Linked DNA regions of Marinomonas mediterranea MMB-1. The protein of the gene in region 1 interacts with the protein of each later gene in a pairwise test. Links are inferred from orthologs where the notes say so. Each region holds a gene or a part of one and is shown on either strand. Other genes may lie near its edges.

Region 1 (10,539 bases):
TCTTCTGTTTAAATTCAGTCTTTAAAATATGTATTGCTTGGCGTCTGTAGCCCCTTTTTTTATATCGTTTTCCGATTCTGTAAGTGACATAAAGCGCTGTTCCCAAAATGAATAATAGAATAAGCCAGAACCACCAAACTGGTGGCCAGTTTGGAATGGCTTCGGGTAACATGTAGGCTTTGTTTGGCAGTTCAAGTTCCATCTGATTACCTTAAGCATCCGTGACGAAGCAATGAGTTTACGATAGACAATGGAGACTCTTTTAAGTCATAGCTTAGAAATCTCACGCCTAAGGATATTAGGTCTTTTTGTAGCCTTAGTTTATTTAGCTGGTATTGGTTGTCGATTGTGTTTTCATGAGCGGGAGAGATATGTCGCGTTAATTTTCCCATTGAGGTCATAAAGGTGTAAGTGCCTTTTGGTAGCTGCGCAGCGTTCGAGTCTTCTATCACAATCCAAGTGAGCTGATTTTTCTTGGCTAATCGTTTGAAATATTCTTTGTCCGTAGGGCTTAATGAAACTTTGTCTGTCAGGATAATAATGTTGTTAGAACGCAGTTTGGTCGAGGTTTTATCTAAGATATTCACCTCGTCAGTCGTGTGCTTTGTACGTTGTTCTAATCGTGACATGTCGACTAGCAATGTTTGGAACCTCTGCCAGTTTTTTGTCGTTAAGTTTGCATGCCTTTCATTTCCATACTGATAAATATAGCCAAACCTGTCGCCAAGGTGCTTTATTCTTCCACCAATGAGTGCGCCTAATTGCGCGTATCGGGTGGAAATAAAGGTGTCTCTTGTGCCGAAATAGGCGTTTTGAGATAAATCCGTAATCAATACGTGACTGTGTTCTTTTTCTTCCTCGAATACTCTTGTATGCGGCTCGCCTGTTCTTGCTGATACTCGCCAATCAATGTGTCGTGGCTCGTCCGACGGTTGGTAAGCTCTCAATTCCTTTAGCTCAAGGCCATGACCCTTTAATCTCACTTTATGTTCGCCGTGTTCAGAACGAGACTTCATACGGTTTGCTTTTTGTTTTTTTAAAGAGGCGGCTAAGCACATCAATTCTTGAATTGATGTGCTATTGAGTTCTGGCTGCTCGGGGCGCTGTATTCGTTGTAGCATTTAAATAACGGGGACTTTGGCTAAAATAAGTTTGATGATGTCGTCGCTGCTGAAGTTATTTGTTTCGGCTTCGAATGATGGCACGATCCGGTGACGAAGCACTTGAACTGCGATCTGTCGAACATCGTCGGGCGTAACAAAATCTCTGCCCGCGATGAGTGCATTTGCTCTTGCGCATCGATCTAGTGCAATTGTTGCTCTTGGGCTGGCGCCAAATTCAATAAGCTGCTGGTCGTCACTTACTTCATCTATGTATTTTGACGGGAATCGGGTGGCCATAACCAGCTCGACAATATATTGCTCTACCGACTCTGCCATATAGAGAGACAGCGCCTCATTTTGCAAGTTCATAATATCGTCAGGGTTAACAATATTTGTCTGCGAAGATTGCTCTGTTTCACCGCTATCTTGTTGGCGAACTAGGCGCATGACGGCCAGCTCCGTTTCTTTTGATGGGTAGTCAATGATCAGCTTCATTAAAAACCGATCCAGTTGAGCTTCTGGCAGCGGGTAAGTACCTTCTTGTTCTATCGGATTTTGTGTTGCGATAACAAAAAATAAATCCGGAAGGGCGTACGTTTTTCCGCCTACGGTAAGCTGACGTTCTCCCATCGCTTCAAGTAGGGCTGATTGAACTTTTGCAGGTGCTCTGTTTATTTCATCGGCCAAGACAACTTCGTTCATCAATGGGCCGGGGGAAAAAGAAAATTGCCCTGTGTCTTGTTGAAATACATCAGAGCCTGTGACGTCCCCTGGTAATAGGTCGGGAGTGAACTGGATACGTTGGAAACGGGCATTCATCGACTTTGAGAGTGACTTGGCTGCGGTTGTTTTCGCGATTCCAGGAGGGCCTTCCAACAAAATGTGGCCATTAGCAACGAGCGCGATAAGCAGGTCGCGAGTTAGCTCCTCTTGACCGAGGATGGATTGGTTTAGATGCTCTTTTAGTTGGTTTAAGGTGTCAATCATCTAACCTAACTTCCTTATACTTCTATTAAAAATAAGACTTTGAACATATAATAAGGGCAATATTACGCAAATCAATCGGTGTATAACGCTACGCCGATGTTATATCTAATTTTGTTTAGGAACGGAAATGGCAAGAATTGTAATAGATGTCAATTTATCTGCTTTCAAATACAAAGAAATGTACAAAGGGACAGTGAAGAATTTAGTTGCACACAGCCGTGATGGTAGAAAGGTGCAATTACCGCTTATAGCGTTTCAAAAATTTGTTACGCATCATGGATTATACGGTTCTTTTGAAGTTGAATTTGACGAAAACAAGAAGTTAATTGGAATTAATAAAATTAGTTAGCCATACACATAAGAACAACTTAATTATTTTAAAAGGTCTTTATTAATGTACGATCTCGCCAGATCTCTTCTTTTTAAATTGGATCCTGAAGTCTCTCATGAGCTGTCTTTAGATCTTCTTGGTGCGTCGGGGCGTCTCGGGTTAAGCGGTTTGTTTCCAAAAGTCCCTCATTCTTCTCCTATTGATGTGATGGGGTTGAGATTTCCCAATGCAGTTGGTCTTGCTGCAGGCCTAGATAAAAACGCAGATGCTTTTGAGGCGCTTGGTGCGCTTGGTTTCGGTTTTGTGGAAGTGGGTACAGTGACGCCGAAAGGACAAAGCGGAAACCCTAAACCTCGTCTCTTTAGGTTGCCAGAGCACGACGCTGTTATAAACCGAATGGGTTTTAATAATAAGGGTGTTGAACATCTAGTCTCTCGAGTTAAAAAGCACGGGTATAAAGGCATATTAGGCATTAATATCGGTAAGAACTTGACGACGTCTGTTGACGATGCTGCGAGCGACTACCTCAAGTGTCTAGAGGAAGTGATTCCCTATGCCGATTATATTACGGCAAATATTAGCTCTCCAAATACGCCAGGCCTGCGTTCTCTTCAATTTGGTGAAAGTTTAGCAGAGCTAATCTCACCACTTGTAGAAGCTAAGAAGCGATACTTTGAAGAGTATGGAAAAAACGTTCCTTTAGCCGTTAAGATTGCGCCAGATATGACGGATGATGAAATTAAATTGGTTGCGGATACGCTAGTCGAGCAAAACGTAGATGGTATTATCGCAACGAATACGACACTCTCGCGTGATGCTGTAAAAGGACATCGTCATGAAGAGGAAGCGGGTGGGCTAAGTGGTGCCCCAGTACGCGAACAGTCAACTCACGTTGTTCGTATCCTATCTGACTATTTAAAGGATGAGCTTCCCGTTATTGGTGTGGGCGGCATTTTAAGCGGCAAAGATGCGGTCGAAAAATTGGAAGCGGGTGCAAAATTGGTTCAAATTTATTCTGGGTTCATATACAAAGGGCCGGAGCTAGTACGCGAAGCCATCACAAGTACAGACGCGTATTTAAGAGAAGTGAGCCGCTAGAGCTAAAAGGGCCAACTTTGAAGTTGGCCCTTTTAGTATATTCGGTTCTACTTAGAAAGATAAAAGAAGAGGTTACTGAGAGAAACTGGCAGCTTTATAGGTGCCATCAACAGGGGTTAATCCGTTCCACATATCTTCACGTCCTTCACGCCAGCCTGTTAACCAGTCTTGTCGGGCTTGAGTGTGACAACGTTCGCTGAGGGCTTTGGAGCGTCCAGCCATGCCTGCTCTGTAGCCTTTAACATATGCACGTTGATGAAGATCTCTTTTCTGTTTCTTCATAGGAGTTTTCCTCTCATTTAGTTTTTCGTCGTCGAGCTTTAACGAATAGACTAGAAAAAGCGACTTGTCTAAAAACACTTTGCTCTATAAAGAGTAAAAAAATTAACTAAAAAGTAATAAAAATGACAGAAAACATGAATGATCAATTAGATGCAAGCGCTACTTTCTCTATAGAACTTACGTGTCCAATTGGTTTGGAGAACGTTTTAGAGAATGAATTACACGAATTAGGCTTAACAAATACTCGTTTAGGTGAGGCGCAGGTTAAATTAACGTGTGACTTAAGAGGTATTTATTTAGCGTGTTTGTGGTCTCGGGTGGCGACACGAGTAATGTTGCCCCTTACGCATTTTAATATGGATTCGGCGGATGACCTATATCAAGGTGTGAAAAGCATCGAATGGTCTGATCACCTATCTGTTCACAGTACTATTGCCATTGATTGTCACGGTACTAACAAAGAGATTCGCAATACTCAATTTGGTGCACTGAAAACGAAAGATGCGATTGCGGATTACTTCGTGGAAAAATCAGGACAACGCCCAAACGTAGAGAAGCAGCAACCGGACGTTCGTATTGCTGTTCGGGTGAAGCGCGAGAAGGTTACGGTCAGTTTGGACCTGTCTGGCGATAGTCTGCATAAGCGCGGTTATCGTCAACAGGGCGGCATGGCACCACTAAAAGAAAATTTGGCAGCCGGCATGTTGTTGCGTGCGGGATGGTCTAAGAACAGTCAATTTTCTCAACTAGTCGATCCTATGTGTGGGTCAGGCACATTTTTAGTTGAGGCTGCGCTGATCTCATTGAATATTGCGCCGGGTTTGCGTCGTCAATATTGGGGCTTTAAAGGTTGGAAGCAACATGATCATCGTCTTTGGCAGCAGTTGCAGGATTTCGCCAAAAACGAGCGAGTTTCTGTGGACGATTTGACCGTTACCTTTCAAGGTACCGATCGAGAGCAGAAAGCAATCGCTGCCGCCCGTGAAAACATTAAGCGAGCCGGCTTAACGGGGATTGTTGAGGTTTCTTTAAGTGCGTTTCAGGAGCACGACTTTAGCTGGCAGGGCAGTACGCCATTGGTCATTGTAAACCCTCCTTATGGGGAGAGGCTTGGTGATGAGATGGCGCTGATTTCATTGTACTCGCAGCTGGGTTATTGGGTGACGGAGAATGCTTTAGGTGGCGTTTGTGCATTACTGACAAGTAACGACCAGCTTGCAAGACAAGTTCCAATTAGACCAGAAAAACACACTCGGATATTGAATGGCGGTTTGGAGTGTCGTTTTTATCTATTCCCTGTTGTTGAGGGTAGCATTAAGCGGGGTGATAGGCAGCAGGCTGTTATGAGTCAAGGTGCTCAGATGTTTGCTAACCGACTTCAGAAGAATGTGAAGAAGTTTAAAAAGTGGTTAGCTGCCGATAAAGTAAGCTGTTATCGGGTCTATGATGCAGACATGCCTGAGTACGCGGTTGCAATTGATATGTACGATGATTGGGCTCACGTTCAGGAATATCAAGCGCCAAAAAGCGTTGATGAAGAAAAAGCGCGAGTAAGATTAATGGAGATTGTGACAGCCATACCGAGCGCTCTAAACATCCCTGAGACAAACGTCGTTGTTAAGCACCGCCAGCGTCAAAGTGGTAAGCAGCAGTACGAAAAGGTTGCAACCTCTCAACATGAAATGATAGTGCAAGAGCATGGCTGTGATTTTATTGTTAATCTAAAAGATTACTTAGATACGGGGCTGTTTTTAGATCATCGCCCTGTTAGGAAATACATTCAAGACAATGCCAATGGCGTTCGCTTTTTGAATTTATTTTGCTATACCGCCTCTGCTTCTGTGCATGCTGGTCAAGGTGGTGCAAGGTCGACTTTAAGTGTTGATATGTCAAATACGTATGTGGACTGGGCGCGTCGTAATATTGAATTAAATGAATTTTCCGACCGTGATCACGGCGTTGTACGAGCGGATTGTTTTGAATGGTTAAGAAAGTCGACGAATGAATTTGACTTTATCTTTATGGATCCGCCTACCTTCTCAAATTCTAAGAAAATGTCTAATGTGCTGGATATTCAGCGGGATCATGTTGAGTTGATTGACCTCGCAATGGCTCGCCTTTCTGATGGGGGCCAGTTAGTATTCTCAAATAACTACCGACGTTTTGTTTTGGATTCAGAGTTATCTGAGCGTTACGTTGTTAAAGATATTACGGCGCAGACGTTAGACCCAGACTTTCAGAGGAATAACCGAATTCACCAATGTTGGGTGTTTCAAAAACGCGGTTAAATTTCCTAGCTATTGTAGCGTCGTTCTGGCTGTTGTAGAGATACCTTGACTGGTTTGAGCCCAGGTATCTTACATCGAAATTGTTTATGTTATTAAGTTTAAAGTATTAAGTGTCTTATGAAAAATCACTATCGTTTAGTTATTAGTTGCCCTGATCGTGTCGGTATTGTTGCCGCAGTAAGTCAGTTTCTGAATGAGCGACAGGGCTCAATTGTTGAGGCGAGTCACCACACTGATCCTGAGCAAAAATGGTTTTTTATGCGTCATGTGATTGATGCAGAATCGTTAAATATTAGTGTTGAGGAGTTTCGAGAGCAGTTTGCTCCGATAGCAGATCAGTTTGATATGACTTGGTATGTTAACGACAGTGCAGATCGTCCAAAAGTGATGTTGTTGGCGACAAAAGAGTCGCACTGTTTGAATGACATACTACACCGTTGGCACACGGGTGAATTGAGTTGTGACATCGTCGGTGTGATTGCCAATCATGAAGAACTTCGTTCTATGGTTGAATGGTATAAAGTACCTTATCACTGCATTCAGGTTCCAAAAGAAGATAAGATGCCCGCTTTTCAAGCGATAGAGAAGTGCATTGATGACTCTGAAGCGGATACGATTGTGTTGGCGCGTTATATGCAGATTTTTCCAGAGTACCTTTGTGAAAAGTACCGTCACCGCGTTATCAATATACATCACAGCTTTTTACCTTCGTTTATTGGTGCGAAGCCATACCATCAAGCGGCAGTGCGTGGGGTGAAGCTTATTGGTGCGACGTGTCATTATGTGACCGCTGACCTGGATGCTGGCCCTATCATTGAGCAAGATGTTATTCGAGTTCGACACAGTCATACTGCTGCCGATATGGTTCGACTGGGTAAAGATATAGAAAAATTAGTTTTGTCTCGAGGGCTTCGATATCACCTTGAAGATCGTGTGTTGGTGCACGGAAATAAAACGGTTGTTTTTTCTGAATAAAACGCACTTGATGTTATAAGACGTTAATTTTGGCGTTAATAAAGTTTTGTTATTCCAATTATTGTCTATAGTTAGATCATAGAACTTAAAGGCGATTGAGGGTCAGATAATGAAACTTAAATTGACGCCAACCCAAAACCTCTGTGTTGGGTTCTTAGAGTCAGGCTATGAGCTGATTCAGTTGGATGAACAGTTTTTCTTTGTCAAAGGGGATCGACGGCAAAAGGTTTTACCTAAAACATTAGAGGCGCTTGTGAATCGCGGAGCGCTTTTACATCAAAAAGACGGCTCATACTGTCTCACTGATGAGTTTATGGAGCATAGGAGGCGAATGAGGTCTCCCGATTCAGCACAAGCAATAAGGCATTGATGTAAAAGAAGTGATATCAAATGTTTGTGGTGCTCATTCGGTCGTTGGTTGGATGAAAAGTGCAGAATAAAATAAAAAAGCCGCTAGTTTAGCGGCTTTTTTATTTCTGTTAGGTTATGGTTTTAAATGCTTTTTCTATGAGTTGGTTGTGCCAAATAGCATGCCCATTTTAGTTGGAGTGTCGGCTTCGAGTGTTTCTTCCCAGTTTATAGCGTCTTTCCCAAACAAGACGATTGCCGTGGAACCGAGTTTAAATCGTCCTAGCTCGTCGCCTTTCTTGAGCTCGACGTCGTTTAGTTTCTCATAATCCCAAGTGGTGACGTGTTTGCTAAAGGGGGTTGTTTGTCCTACCCACACAGTCTCGATGCTTGCTACAATCATGGCGCCAACCAATATAACGGCCATCGGACCTGCTTTTGTATCAAAGATGCAGACTGTGCGTTCGTTGCGAGCAAAGACGCTAGGAATTTGTTCCGCTGTTACCTTGTTAACTGAAAATAGCTTTCCAGGAACGTGGATCATTTTTTTTAGTTTGCCGTCCAGAGGCATATGGACTCGGTGATAGTCTTTGGGAGAGAGATATACGGTTGCGAATTTCCCGCCAAGAAACTGGGTAGACAGTTCTGAGTCGCCACCAAGTAGGGCGGTGAGGCTGTAATTATGTCCTTTTGCCTGATAAATGGTTCCATATTCGATATCACCTAGTTGGCTTATCGCACCGTCAGCAGGGCAGGCAATACTGTTTTCAGTATTTGTAATAGGACGTAGTTCAGGTTTAATGGCTCTAGTGAAAAAGTCATTGAAATTTCGGTATGAGAAAGGGTCTTCATTGATTGCCTCGCTCATATCGACATTGTATTTTTTAACAAATTGGCCAATGAATGTTTCTTTAACCCAGTTGTTTTCGCATTCTGCGATCCTTCCAACAAATCTGGACAGAGCTTTTTGAGGTGTTACGTGTTGGGCTAGGGCAAATAACTGGTCTTTATTCACGAAAGACTTCCTGTGTAAGTAATGTTATTGATTTTGGATTATTGGCTGACGATAGTGAGAAGTTGTTTCACTATTTTATAGTCGTTCTCACTGAACGCTTTTCGTGTCTCAAGCCAATAGATGTGGTGTTCACCTTCTGAGACTGGTGTCGAGGCGAGTATAAGGTTGCCATTGTCATCGACTATTTGGTCTGAGGTATCGGGCAGTGTCTTTAATACTTGTTGAAGCTTTTTATCCGACAGCAATACAGCGGTTCTTTTCTGTTTTAAGCGGTCGAAGGTGGTTGAAGGGTTATTCCACTTTATCGCTTTTATGACTTCAATGTCGTAGCCATATTGAAGAATGGGAGACAGAGCTCCTTTGCTTTCAGAATACTTGAAAATAATTGTGTGCTGAGCAGAGCTGATGTTTACCCTGATAACTTTCAACACCAGCGCAGCTTTTTGTTTATTGCTCAATCCTGGCGCTTCAAGTGCTTTTCGCAACTGTTGTTCGGGTGTGATGTCGCTTTTTTTGGTTGCTCTGACTTGGCTTGTCTTTGTATACAGAAGTGGTGACAGAAGCTGTCTAGCTAAAGGTGGTTTTGCGTCGCTTATAAATTCGGCGGCTGCTTCCACCGCGCCATAATGCGTCGCTTGAATGACTTTTCCGAGTTTGTCATGTAATACGGCAGCAATGACTCGATAAAAAAACACAAGCTGCTTGCTTCCCCATCCTAGAACATCCGCTTCTTGGGCCACTTTTGATGCGCAATAGGACAATATTAAATGCCCATTTGCGAGAATGGTGAGGCGTTTGTCTTCGGAAAACCCCGGTATTTGATCTGCGTGTTTTGTTAAGTTTGCTAAGCTTTGTAACTCTTTTGCAGACGGTATGTGCTTCGTTAAAAAGGAATTGATCACAATCTCAGGTGCGTTCCAATATTGCATCATTTTCACTGTTAACTCATCAATACGACATCCGAGGTGTTCTAGTTCCGCTTGAGTGGCAGAAATCCCCTTCTTTAATTGATGTGTGATTTCAGTCATTTGCTCATTAGCGTGAAACCATAGAAGCCATCTAACGGCGTTCCTGAAAAATGTCACCCAAAAAACATCGTCAATGTGGCTAATGTTTTTTTCGATTGCCCATCGTTTAGCAATAGCGGCAGCTTCGTAACTGACCTGAATTTCTTTTAAGAAGCTGTTCTGCTCCGGGTTTTTGCGCGAGTATTCATAGGGTTCAAGTTGGTCTAGGACGCGTTCGATGCCACTCATACCAATCATGGAGGCTGCATGATTGGGGGTCTTGATATCGGAACGTTTGTTCGGTACTACCTTGTTCGCTTCATTGAGAATAGCGAACGCGAGCAGAGGCTCAGATGCGATGTTTGAGCGCATTCTGTCTAGGGTTTCATAAGGCGATTTTATTTGATTTTTTAATCTGGCAAGATTGCTCGCTTCGACGGGAAACTTCTTGTCCTTTAAAAAAATTAGCCATTCTTCAAGGTTAAAGGGTGACTTGTTCATCATAGCTCGTTACATTTAAACCCTAAGGGAAAACTCCCGCTGTATTGAATGTGAAATCCTTGATTTTATTAATCATACTGTATATTTCGCACAGAGCATACACTGTGTGAATTTAAGGAATGAAATATGTTTGCACTGCTAGGTATATTAGTAGTCATTGTTAGCGTTGTGACAGGGTATCTTGCTTCTCACGGCAATATTATTGCTTTGTGGCAGCCATTTGAAGTGCTCATCATTTGTGGTGCGGCACTCGGCGCCTTTATGATTGCGAATAGTCTTACGCTTCAAATTCGTGTGTTTAAAATGATCCCTCAGATTTTTTTGGGAAGCCGCCACAAAAAGGAGTTTTATAAGCAGCTTCTCGGTGCACTCTATTCGTTATTTCAAAAGAGTCGCTTAGAGGGCTTTCTCGCCATTGAGAATGATATCGAGCTTCCGTTCGAGAGCAATGTCTTTCAGCGATTCCCGGATGTTCTGAATGATGAGCATCTCATTTACTTTTTAACCGATAATTTCCGAATTTATACGTTAACGGGGCTGCCTTCCCATGAATTGGAGGCGCTGATTGACGAAGAGATTGAGCAAATTAGTGAGGAACTAGAGA
Region 2 (10,534 bases), 990 kb from region 1 along the record:
CGTAATTTCTGCCAGTATTATTTTGTCGGAAGAGCGCATGCAGGCAATAGAATGGCTAGGTGCGGTTTTAATTTTGAGCGCCTGTCTGGTTGAAGTATTGGGCTCGATGCAATTAAAAGCGCGCTCTAAACTGTCCACATAGTATGTGATTGCCGACCTAACCTTGCAACTTGACACCGAATTAGATATTAGTTTTGTTGTATCGAGATCTTTGCCAGACTGCTGTGCTCTCTAAAACAGTGCTAAAAGAGACTCAAAGAGTTCATTTATAACGCATAAATTCTGTTTTTCGTCTATTTTTACCTCGTCTTGGCGTTGTTCGAGGTGTCGTGCAAAGACCTCGTATCAGTTAGATTGAATAAAAATAAAATACATTGATTTCTAGGAGGCAAGATGTACCAACGTAAGCTAGGAAAGTCAGGTCTAGAAGTGTCTGAGATCGGTTTAGGCTGCTGGCAGCTCGGAAACGATTTCGGTGCAATTGAAGAGAATGTAGCGCTCGATATTTTAACAACGGCGTATCAACAAGGTGTTACATTTTTTGATACGGCGGATGTCTACGGCGCGGGTTTGTCGGAAGAGCGAATCGGCCAATGGCGCAAGACGTTAGATACGCCTCCTATTATCGCAACCAAAGTCGGACGCAATCCGAACCTTTATCCAGACGGCTATACCAAGGCCGCTGTGAAAGAAAGCTTGGCAAATTCTGCAAAACGCTTGGGAGTTGAGGCGATTGACCTTGCTCAATTGCATTGTGTGCCTCGTGACGTGCTGTTTGCGGGTGACATCATTGCTTGGATGGAAGACTTACAGCAAGAAGGATTGATAAAGCACTTCGGCGCAAGTGTCGAAATGCTTGATGAAGCGCTGTTCTGTTGTAACTCTAAAGCGTTAACGTCATTACAAATTCTGTTTAATGTGTTTCGTCAGGATGCAACGACGGAGCTATTTCCTGCGGCTGAGCAAAACGAGGTCGGAATTATCGTTCGTCTTCCGTTGGCCAGCGGCCTGCTTTCTGGAAAGATGACCAAAACACGTTCGTTCGAACAAGGTGATCATCGAAACTATAATCGAGACGGCGCGGCGTTTCACGTAGGCGAAACATTCAATGGCATTCCTTACGAATTGGGCGTTGATCTGGCAGAGCAAGCTAAGACGATTCTCCCAGAGGGAATGGATCTGGTTGATGTCGCGCTGCGTTGGATATTAGATCACCCTCAAATATCCAGTGTTATAGCGGGGACGACGAAGGCAGAGCAAGTTATGCGTAATACCCAAGCGTCTGCGCTACCTCCTTTGTCCGTTGAGTTACATCAAGCGCTTGCTGAGTTTTATAAACTGCATGTTCGTCAGCATATCAGAGGTGGGATCTAATTTAGGCTCTCTCATCACATTAGGGCGTCTGAACGTTGATTCTCGGCTTCCCTAATGTGTGTCCTTTAATTCGCGTACTCCTCTTTCAATTTGTGTGCCCCTTTCTTAATTCGTGTACCTCGTTCTTAATTTTAGCGCCACTGCGCCAATTGGAATTCCTTTTTCTCTCCTGCTTTTCGTTGTCGAAATACCGTTACAATGCTGGCTCAAATTCATGACCTTTTAATATCGAAGGTCAGTTTGTAAAACTTAATCTCTAACTAGCAAACGGGAATACGCAATGGCAATCACGGCCAACGAAGGAAAGGTAAGTCAGCAATCTACACAATCTACATCGTGGTTAGCCGTCATTTTATTGTGGGTTGCGGGCATCGCGGCAGCCATGCAATTTGCCAAGTTTTCGATATCGTACAATCAAGTACTAAACCACTATCAAATAGAGCCCGCGCTCGCAGGGGCTTCATTATCTATAGTGGGCGTTGTGGGGCTTATTTTTGGCGTGACGGCGGGCATTATCGCTAACAAAGTCGGCTATTTTAGAGTCCTGATCGGCGCGCTTTTCGTCGGTGCTATCATGTCTTTTCTCCAGTCTCTTTTGCCGTCGTTTGAATGGATTTTGCTTTCTCGTTTGTTGGAAGGTTTTTCTCAGCTAGGTGTGGTCGTCGCGGCACCGACTATTATAGCGTTGTTGAGTGCGCCACATCATAAGTCACTTACAATGGGTCTTTGGGGAACCTTCTTTGGTGTTGCGTTTGCTATCAGTGGTTGGGCTGGAAATGAAATTTTAGCTAACTACGATCTCTCTGGGTTGTACTTTAGTCACGCCCTTTTTATTCTGTTTATAGCATTGGTGTTGTTATTTGTTTTAGATAAAAATGAGTCGCGCTACCGATCTGAATTGCCATCAAGCGGCGAATCTTATGTGTCTAAATTGATGAGCATTTATCGGAATCCGCGTACGCTGCTGCCTTGTGTGGTTTTCCTGTTTTATACCTGTACGCTCGTGTCTTTATTGACGTATCTTCCAAACTTTATTGAAGACGCCAATCTGACTGCGACGCTTCAGATCGTGTTGCCATTAGTCAGTACAACAGGAACCTTTTTGGCGGGAGCCATCTCTCAGTATTGGTTACCACCTCAGCGTGTTGCCGTGATTGCGTATATTGGGTTGGGAGTGGGTGCCCTTTTATTAATGTTGAACCCAGTAAGTGAACTGCATTTGTGCGCTATCTTTGGGTTGATGATCTTCAGCGCTGGACTTATCCCAGGGGCGGCACTTTCTTTAATACCAAGGCTTGCGCGCAATAGCTATGAGCAAGGTAACGGTTATGGCTTGATTGCTCAATTAGGGAATTTGGGCGCGACGGTTGGGCCACCGCTTTATGCGGCTGTTATTGCGTTTTCTGGTATCGATGGATTAGCGATTGTTGCGTTGATTGCTTGTGGTTTTGGTGGACTTGCTAGCTTTTTAGTTGGGAGATTAAAGCCCGCTTCTGAATAATAATGAAAAGATTTTTCAGGCATTGGCATAGACATTTCATACACAGCCTTTATAGTACGCTCATTAATCAATTCTCGTATCCTGAGTGATACGTCACATTACTTTTGGAAAGCACATGATCACTGTTTCTAACGTTACCATGCAATTTGGTAGCAAACCCCTATTCGAAAACATTTCCGTTAAGTTCGGCGATGGTAACCGCTACGGTCTAATTGGTGCGAACGGCTGTGGTAAGTCCACGCTGATGAAAATTTTGGACGGTTCGCTGGCATCAACAGCGGGCAACGTGTCGGTTACACCAAATGAGCGAGTAGGTAAGCTGAATCAGGATCAGTTCGCGTTCGAAGAATACTCTGTGATTGACACTGTAATTATGGGTCATAAAGAGCTATGGGAAGTGAAGCAAGAGCGTGATCGCATTTATAGCTTGCCTGAAATGAGTGAAGAAGACGGCATCAAGGTGGCTGAGCTTGAAGGTGACTTCGCTGAAATGGACGGTTACAGTGCAGAAAGCCGTGCTGGTGAGATCCTTCTCGGTGCAGGTATTGCTGAAGAGCTGCATTTTGGACCGATGAGTGAGGTTGCTCCGGGTTGGAAGCTTCGAGTATTGCTCGCTCAAGCATTGTTTTCTGAGCCTGATATTCTGCTGCTTGATGAGCCTACCAACAACTTGGACATTGATTCTATCCGTTGGTTAGAAGGCATTCTGAACGATTATAAGTCCACCATGGTTATTATTTCCCATGATCGTCACTTCCTAAACTCTGTGTGTACTCATATGGCGGACATCGATTACGGTGAGCTGCGTGTATACCCAGGGAACTACGATGACTTTATGCTTGCCTCTACGCAGGCACGTGAAACCATGATGGCGGCCAACGCTAAGAAATCTGCTCAAATTGCAGAATTAAAGCAGTTTGTAGCGCGTTTCTCTGCGAACGCATCGAAAGCAAAACAAGCGACGTCTCGTGCTAAGCAACTGGATAAAATACAGCTGCAAGACATTAAACCTTCCAGCAGACAGAACCCTTTTATTCGTTTTGAACAAGAGAAGAAGCTTCACCGCCAGGCTCTTATACTGGAAAACGTTGGTCATGGGTTTGATGGCGAAACGCTATACAGCGGCGGCAGTTTGATGCTTGAAGCTGGAACTCGATTAGCCGTGCTGGGTGAAAACGGTGTTGGTAAAACCACCTTTTTGCGTGGCTTGATGTCTGAAATTGAGTTTAATAATGGTGACGTTAAGTGGGCGGAAAATGCCGTTTTGGGTTACTGCCCGCAAGACAGTAACGATGATTTTGCGAATGATATGACGATCTTTGAATGGATGAGTCAATGGCGCAAAGAGGGCGATGATGATCAAGCCGTCCGTGGTATTTTAGGTCGCATGTTATTTTCTTCTGATGATATTAAGAAGAAAGCCAAAGTCTGTTCCGGTGGTGAGAAGAACCGTTTGCTGTTTGGCAAGCTAATCATGCAACAGCCTAATGTATTGATTATGGATGAACCGACTAACCACTTAGACATGGAATCGATTGAGTCTTTGAACATGGCGCTGGATATGTTCCAAGGCACATTAATCTTCGTGAGTCATGACCGTGAGTTTGTTTCCTCTTTGGCGACTGAAATTATTCACATCAATGATAAGAAGTTAGATCACTTTAAAGGTAACTACGACGAGTTTTTGTCTAGCCGTGATCTATAATATCTTTTAAAGATTGTGCTCTTATAAAGGTCTGATTCGTTTACGAGTCGGGCCTTTTTATTGAATGTCATGTTGTCACTAAAAATATAAGATTGAGAAGCGCAAGATTGATCATTCTCGGGGAGAGCGTTAGTCGATACACTATTTTTAGCGATCACTGTTTACCGCGATCACTATTTACAGCAATAGCAACTTTAAAACGATCATAATGGATTTCGGACATGACTTATCTGCAATTGGCTTATTTACATCTAGCGACGGTTTTACCCGCCTTTGTCATTGGGACGATACTTCTAGTAAATAGAAAGGGAACGCCACGACATAAGTTGATGGGCAAGTGTTATATGTTGCTGATGGTGATTACCGCCAGTATTACCCTCGTTATGCCTGCGCATGTTGGCCCTCGTTTGTTAGATCATTTTGGATTTATTCACCTATTTAGTTTGCTTGTTTTCTATCATGTACCCAATGCGATAGTGGCAATCCGAAAGGGCAATGTCGCTCGACATAAGTCCAGTATGCTTGGGCTGTATATTGGCGGATTGATCATTGCAGGAAGCTTCGCCTTTATGCCGGGAAGATTGTTGCATACTTGGTTATTTACCTAATCACTGACGGCTTACGCTGCGTCAGCTTCTAAATCCGATTTATCGATCTATCAGGTTTTTTTATTAAATTTTCGCAGTTTAATGGGAAGTTCACAAAGATAAGGGTACAATTGCGCGAATTTTACTCCGTATGATAGTTCAGACGGTTGAAACAAAGCGTTTCACGAGCTGTACTTTCCATCTCGTATATTATAGAGAAACCAAAATGTCGATTGATATCAGTAAGTTACGTAACGTGGCAATTATTGCTCACGTTGACCATGGTAAAACCACACTCGTAGATCAGTTGTTGAGTCAGTCTGGTACGCTTGATCGTAAAGATGAAGGCGCTGAGCGCATCATGGATTCCAACGATCAGGAAAAAGAACGTGGTATTACCATTTTGGCGAAAAACACGTCCATTAAATGGAACGATTACCGCATTAACATTGTGGACACACCTGGACACGCTGACTTCGGTGGTGAAGTAGAACGCGTATTGTCTATGGTTGACTCTGTATTGTTGTTGGTAGATGCCGTTGACGGACCAATGCCACAAACACGTTTTGTAACTTCTAAAGCGTTTGAGCGCGGTTTGCGTCCAATCGTTGTTATCAACAAAATTGACCGTCCAGGCGCTCGCCCTGACTGGGTAATGGATCAAGTATTTGATTTGTTCGATAGTCTTGGTGCGACAGAAGAGCAGTTGGATTTCCCTGTTATCTACGCATCTGCAATCAACGGTATCTCTGGTAATGATCCAGAAGCAATGGCAGAAGATATGACGCCGCTGTACCAAATGATTGTCGACAGTGTTCCAGTACCTAATGTTGATCCAGAAGGTACATTCCAAATGCAGGTTTCTGCATTGGATTACGACAGCTATGTTGGCGTTATTGGTATCGGTCGTATTACTCGCGGCAGTTTGTCTCCAAACCAGCAAGTCGTTATTAAATCATCCGATGATAAAGAGCGTAAAGGCAAGATCTTAAACGTAAAAGGCTACCATGGCCTTCAGCGCGTCGATACAGATCTAGCTTCTGCAGGTGATATTGTTTGTATTACGGGTATTGATGGCCTAAGTATCTCTGATACTTTGTGTGATCCTACTTGTGTTGAGTCTCTACCTATTTTGACGGTAGATGAGCCAACAGTAAGCATGACATTCATCGTTAACGACTCTCCATTTGCGGGTAAAGAAGGTAAGTTCGTTACCACCCGTAATATTAAAGAGCGTCTAGATCAAGAGTTGATCCACAACGTTGCGCTACGTGTTGAGCAAGGCGATACGCCTGACAAGTTCATTGTGTCTGGTCGTGGTGAATTACACTTATCTGTATTGATCGAAAGCATGCGTCGTGAAGGCTTTGAAATGGGCGTTTCTCGTCCAGAAGTTGTTCAAAAAGAAATCGACGGACAAATTCAAGAGCCATTCGAACAAGTGGTTATTGATGTTGAAGAACAACATCAGGGTTCAATTATGGAAGAACTTGGCTTGCGTAAAGCCGAGCTTACTAACATGGAACCTGACAACAAAGGCCGTGTACGTCTTGAGTTCATCGTACCGTCTCGTGGTCTGATTGGTTTCCGTGGCTTATTCCTAACGCTAACGTCTGGTTCTGGTATCATGACAAGTGTCTTCGATCACTATGGTCCAGTAAAAGACGGCGAAGTATCAGGTCGTCAAAATGGCGTACTTGTTAGTATGCTAACGGGTAAAACAGCAGCATACGCTTTGTTTAACTTGCAAAGCCGTGGTCGTCTATTCCTAGGTCACGCTGTGGAAGTATACGAAGGCCAAGTTATCGGTATTCACTCTCGCGATAACGACTTAGCGGTTAACCCAATTAAAGGTAAGCAGTTAACAAACGTACGTGCTTCTGGTACGGATGAAGCGTTGACATTGACGCCACCGATTAAGCACACGCTAGAGCAAGCGCTTGAGTTCATCGAAGACGACGAGTTGGTAGAAGTAACGCCAGAAAGCATTCGTATTCGTAAGAAGCTATTGACTGAAAACGAGCGTAAACGCGCTGGTCGTAAGTAAGTAATACCAAAGCTCAATTAGCTTTTAATCGAGCAGCAGCAAATAGACTCTTTCAATAGAGTTTAGGAGCGGCAGAAGCGCCTTCGGGCGCTTTTGTTTTTTTTAGGGCCTTGTTTCTTGTTAATCGTTCCTTTTCCTTCCTATCGGGTTTTGTGTTTGTGCAGTACAAGATAACCGTCAAAACTGTCTTCTGAAATGTTATATTCCAATGTTATCTAATCAAGTTCACTAAGGATAAATATGAAAGTATTGGTTCAACGCGCAATCGACGCCAGTGTTGTGGTAGAAGGTGAAGTGATTGGCGCAATTGATCATGGGCAGCTTGTGTTGGTGGGAATCGAAAAAGGCGATACTGAAGACGATACGAAGCGCCTTGCTGATAAATTATTGAAATACCGTATGTTCAGTGATGATGACGGCAAGATGAATTTAAATGTTCAACAAGTTGGCGGAGGGGTTCTTCTTGTCTCTCAGTTTACGTTGGCAGCAGAAACAAAAAAGGGCTTACGTCCTGGATTCTCGACGGCAGCAGTACCTGAAGAGGGGAGGCGCTTATTTGATGATTTCGTTGCTAAGGTCAAAACTCAGTACGATAAAGTGGAAACGGGCCAATTTGGTGCGGATATGAAGATTCGTTTTACCAATGACGGACCCGTAACCTTTATGTTGGATTAGTTCAATTTCTTGTAAATTAAGTGAGCGCTTGCTACGTCCCCAAGCGCTGTGCCGACGGACTTAAATAATGTTATTTGGCTGCTGTTTGTTCTAGGGGTGACGTTTCCAGAACACAACTCAGAGAGCTCACCTAATATATGCGAATGCTCAATGGCGCCTTCGTTAAGCGGAATTAAGATCTCTCCTGCTTCGTTTAAAACATTTAAGCGACTATCGACAATAACTCGAGACATGTGAACGGTTGCTGAATCACACTCGCGTGAGTTAGGGTGATGGTTTCCTACTAAATCGATGTGCGTGCCTGCTGCAAGCAATGAGCTCTTGAAAAGAGGTATACTCGCGCTGGTAGCGCAGCTAACAATATCGACGCCAGTGATGATATCTTCTGGTGTCGGGCAGGGAACAACGTCAATATCTGGGCGCTTTTGCCTTACTCGCTCGCAGGTTTTTTCCATTTTGCTCAGTTGTCTTCCGTGGATATATATTTTCTTCAACGGTCTGACTGCTGCATGCGCCAGAGCCATATAAGGTGCCATCGCGCCTGTACCGTATAAAAGTAGTGACTCAGAGTCTTCACGTGACATCAAAGAGGATGCCAATGCTGAAACCGCAGCGGTTCGCCAGTTAGTCAGACTGGTGCCGTCGACTAGGGCTATTGGCACTCCAGATTCTCGATCAAACAATAGGACTTGGGCGGATGTTGTGACGAGACCTTTAGACGGGTTGCCAGGGTAGTTAGTGAAGCTTTTAACGCCAATGACTTCGTCTGTCCAAGCAGGAAGAAGTGCGAAGGTATTATGGTGTTCGGTATCGTCAGAAGGTATCGGATACATCTGTCGCTGAGGCATACCGAAGTCACGGGAAAATGCACTTTTTAAGGCGCTAACTAAGGTTGTGAAATCCAGTGTTGATTCTACCTGTTCAGCGGAGATGATTAGCATGCTTGCTCCTTTCCTGAGTATTTTGTTGAATACGCTTAGTCAATTGTTTGTTTTTTCTACGGTAACGCAATGCAGAGGAGACTTAAAGAGACGGATGGCATAAATCGCGCTGAATTAGAGCTAGCTGAAAGCAAGAGGATAGTATTAAGTGAGTTTAAATCGGGCAGCGTTAAATGGGATAAGATGGGTAAGTGAGAAGCAAAGACAAATCATCGTTTCGTTGGTTTGAAACGTGATTTGTCTACTTTTTGCGAGGAATGAATTCTAGGGTTGAGTCTTCGCTACTTCGCTTTTTTCGTCATCCTTGTTCTTATCCTCTTCTGTTTCGCTTTCAGTCTCTTCTTCTTGTTTTACTGTGCGTCCTGCAAGTAAACCAACTTCAAACAAAAGCCACATAGGGATGGCTAATAACGTCTGAGAGAAAATATCTGGTGGCGTGATCAGCATGCCAACGACAAAACAGCCTAAAAAGACATACGGACGTTTTTTAGATAAGGTGGCAACCGTAGTGACACCTGCTTTTATTAGCAAGTAAGTCGCAACAGGGATTTCGAAGGTTACGCCAAACGCGAAGAACAATTTGAGAACGAAGTTCAAGTAATTGTTAATGTCCGTCATGACGGTGACTTCACCGGGCCCTACTGTGGTGAAAAAGCCAAAGATGAGTGGTAATACAACATAGTAGGCAAACAGTATGCCTGCGTAAAACAGGAGCACGCTTGAGATTAAAAGTGGGATCGCGATGGTTTTTTCGTTTTTATACAAAGCGGGTGCAATAAACGCCCACGCTTGAAATAGCGTATAAGGAATCGTCAGTAAGACGGCAACAGCAAAGGTAAGTTTAAGTGGCGCGAGAAAAGGGGATGCCACTTCTGTTGCAATTAATGAACTTCCTTCGGGAAGAAGTAGTCTTAATGGTTCAGATACCATTAGATAGAGTTCGTTAGCGAAGGCGTATAGACCGACAAAGGCTAACAAAATAACAAGGACGGCTTTTAGAAGCCTATTTCTTAGCTCAATAAGATGAGCTACTAAAGGAGCTTGGCCCGTTTCAGTACTGTCTTGGCTCATTGTTTAGTGATCCAGCATTTAAAACTATGATTAACAGATAACAACGTACGTCTAACGAAATGCTAATTTGCGTTAGACGCTTTTGTAGTCTCTTGTGAGTCTTCCAGAGTGTTCGTAGTCTGTGCAGAAGGAGACGGACTTGGTTGCTCTGCCTCTTGCACGTTATCCACAAGATTAGGTTCCCCAGACTCTGTTAATTGAGTTTCTGGCAAAGGTGTTATCGTGTTTTGAATTTCTCGAGATTCTTTGAGTATTCTTTCATTGGTCTCTTTGATTTTTTGCTGCATCTCTTCTTGATCAAGCTGCGCATTGATTTCACGTTGAACCGATTGAACACTTCTACGAATCTTACGAACCCAAAGGCCAGCCGTCTTTGCCGCAACAGGTAATCTTTCGGGTCCCAAAATCAGCAGCCCGACTACGAATACAACGAGTAGTTCAGAAAGGCCTATATCAAACACGCTTAGACACTCTTATTGTCTTTGCTGGATTCGCCTTCAATCACTTTACTTTGTGCTACGTCAGCGTCTTCCTTTTCGCCTTCTTTATTCACGGCTTCTTTAAAACCCTTCACTGCGCCACCTAGATCAGAGCCTAGGTTTTTGAACTTTTTCGTTCCGAAAATCAGGATCA

What was found.
Region 2: the proteins of rlmKL (region 1) and typA interact in binary tests that used the Escherichia coli proteins (3 or more experiments, as listed by UniProt). The link is inferred for Marinomonas mediterranea MMB-1 from one-to-one orthologs.

Annotation. Positions count from the first base shown.
Region 1 is NC_015276.1:2,825,878-2,836,416, reverse strand. What follows is about bases 3,570-6,506. They hold rlmKL (bifunctional 23S rRNA (guanine(2069)-N(7))-methyltransferase RlmK/23S rRNA (guanine(2445)-N(2))-methyltransferase RlmL), read left to right. Parts: upstream 3,570-3,923; coding sequence 3,924-6,089; downstream 6,090-6,506. Other genes in these bases: purU (formyltetrahydrofolate deformylase), read left to right, coding at 6,207-6,506; rmf (ribosome modulation factor), read right to left, coding at 3,592-3,801. Outside these bases: MARME_RS12910 (DUF4381 domain-containing protein), read right to left, coding at 1-202; MARME_RS21520 (DUF58 domain-containing protein), read right to left, coding at 207-1,121; MARME_RS12900 (AAA family ATPase), read right to left, coding at 1,122-2,090; MARME_RS12895 (DUF2835 domain-containing protein), read left to right, coding at 2,218-2,439; MARME_RS12890 (quinone-dependent dihydroorotate dehydrogenase), read left to right, coding at 2,485-3,519; more of purU, read left to right, coding at 6,507-7,064; MARME_RS12870 (hypothetical protein), read left to right, coding at 7,174-7,434; asd (archaetidylserine decarboxylase), read right to left, coding at 7,570-8,427; MARME_RS12860 (HDOD domain-containing protein), read right to left, coding at 8,466-9,935; flagellar motor stator protein MotA, read left to right, coding at 10,062-10,539. UniProt on the Escherichia coli protein: Specifically methylates the guanine in position 2445 (m2G2445) and the guanine in position 2069 (m7G2069) of 23S rRNA. Methylation occurs before assembly of 23S rRNA into 50S subunits.
Region 2 is NC_015276.1:3,821,400-3,831,933, reverse strand. The notes cover bases 4,872-7,803. They hold typA (translational GTPase TypA), read left to right. Parts: upstream 4,872-5,393; coding sequence 5,394-7,214; downstream 7,215-7,803. Other genes in these bases: dtd (D-aminoacyl-tRNA deacylase), read left to right, coding at 7,455-7,803; MARME_RS17500 (DUF2306 domain-containing protein), read left to right, coding at 4,872-5,188. Outside these bases: MARME_RS17520 (DMT family transporter), read left to right, coding at 1-142; MARME_RS17515 (aldo/keto reductase), read left to right, coding at 394-1,374; MARME_RS17510 (MFS transporter), read left to right, coding at 1,655-2,875; MARME_RS17505 (ABC-F family ATPase), read left to right, coding at 2,991-4,580; more of MARME_RS17500, read left to right, coding at 4,802-4,871; more of dtd, read left to right, coding at 7,804-7,889; MARME_RS17485 (ornithine cyclodeaminase family protein), read right to left, coding at 7,886-8,830; twin-arginine translocase subunit TatC, read right to left, coding at 9,095-9,901; Sec-independent protein translocase protein TatB, read right to left, coding at 9,964-10,362; Sec-independent protein translocase subunit TatA, read right to left, coding at 10,365-10,534. UniProt on the Escherichia coli protein: A 50S ribosomal subunit assembly protein with GTPase and nucleotide-independent chaperone activity, required for 50S subunit assembly at low temperatures, may also play a role in translation.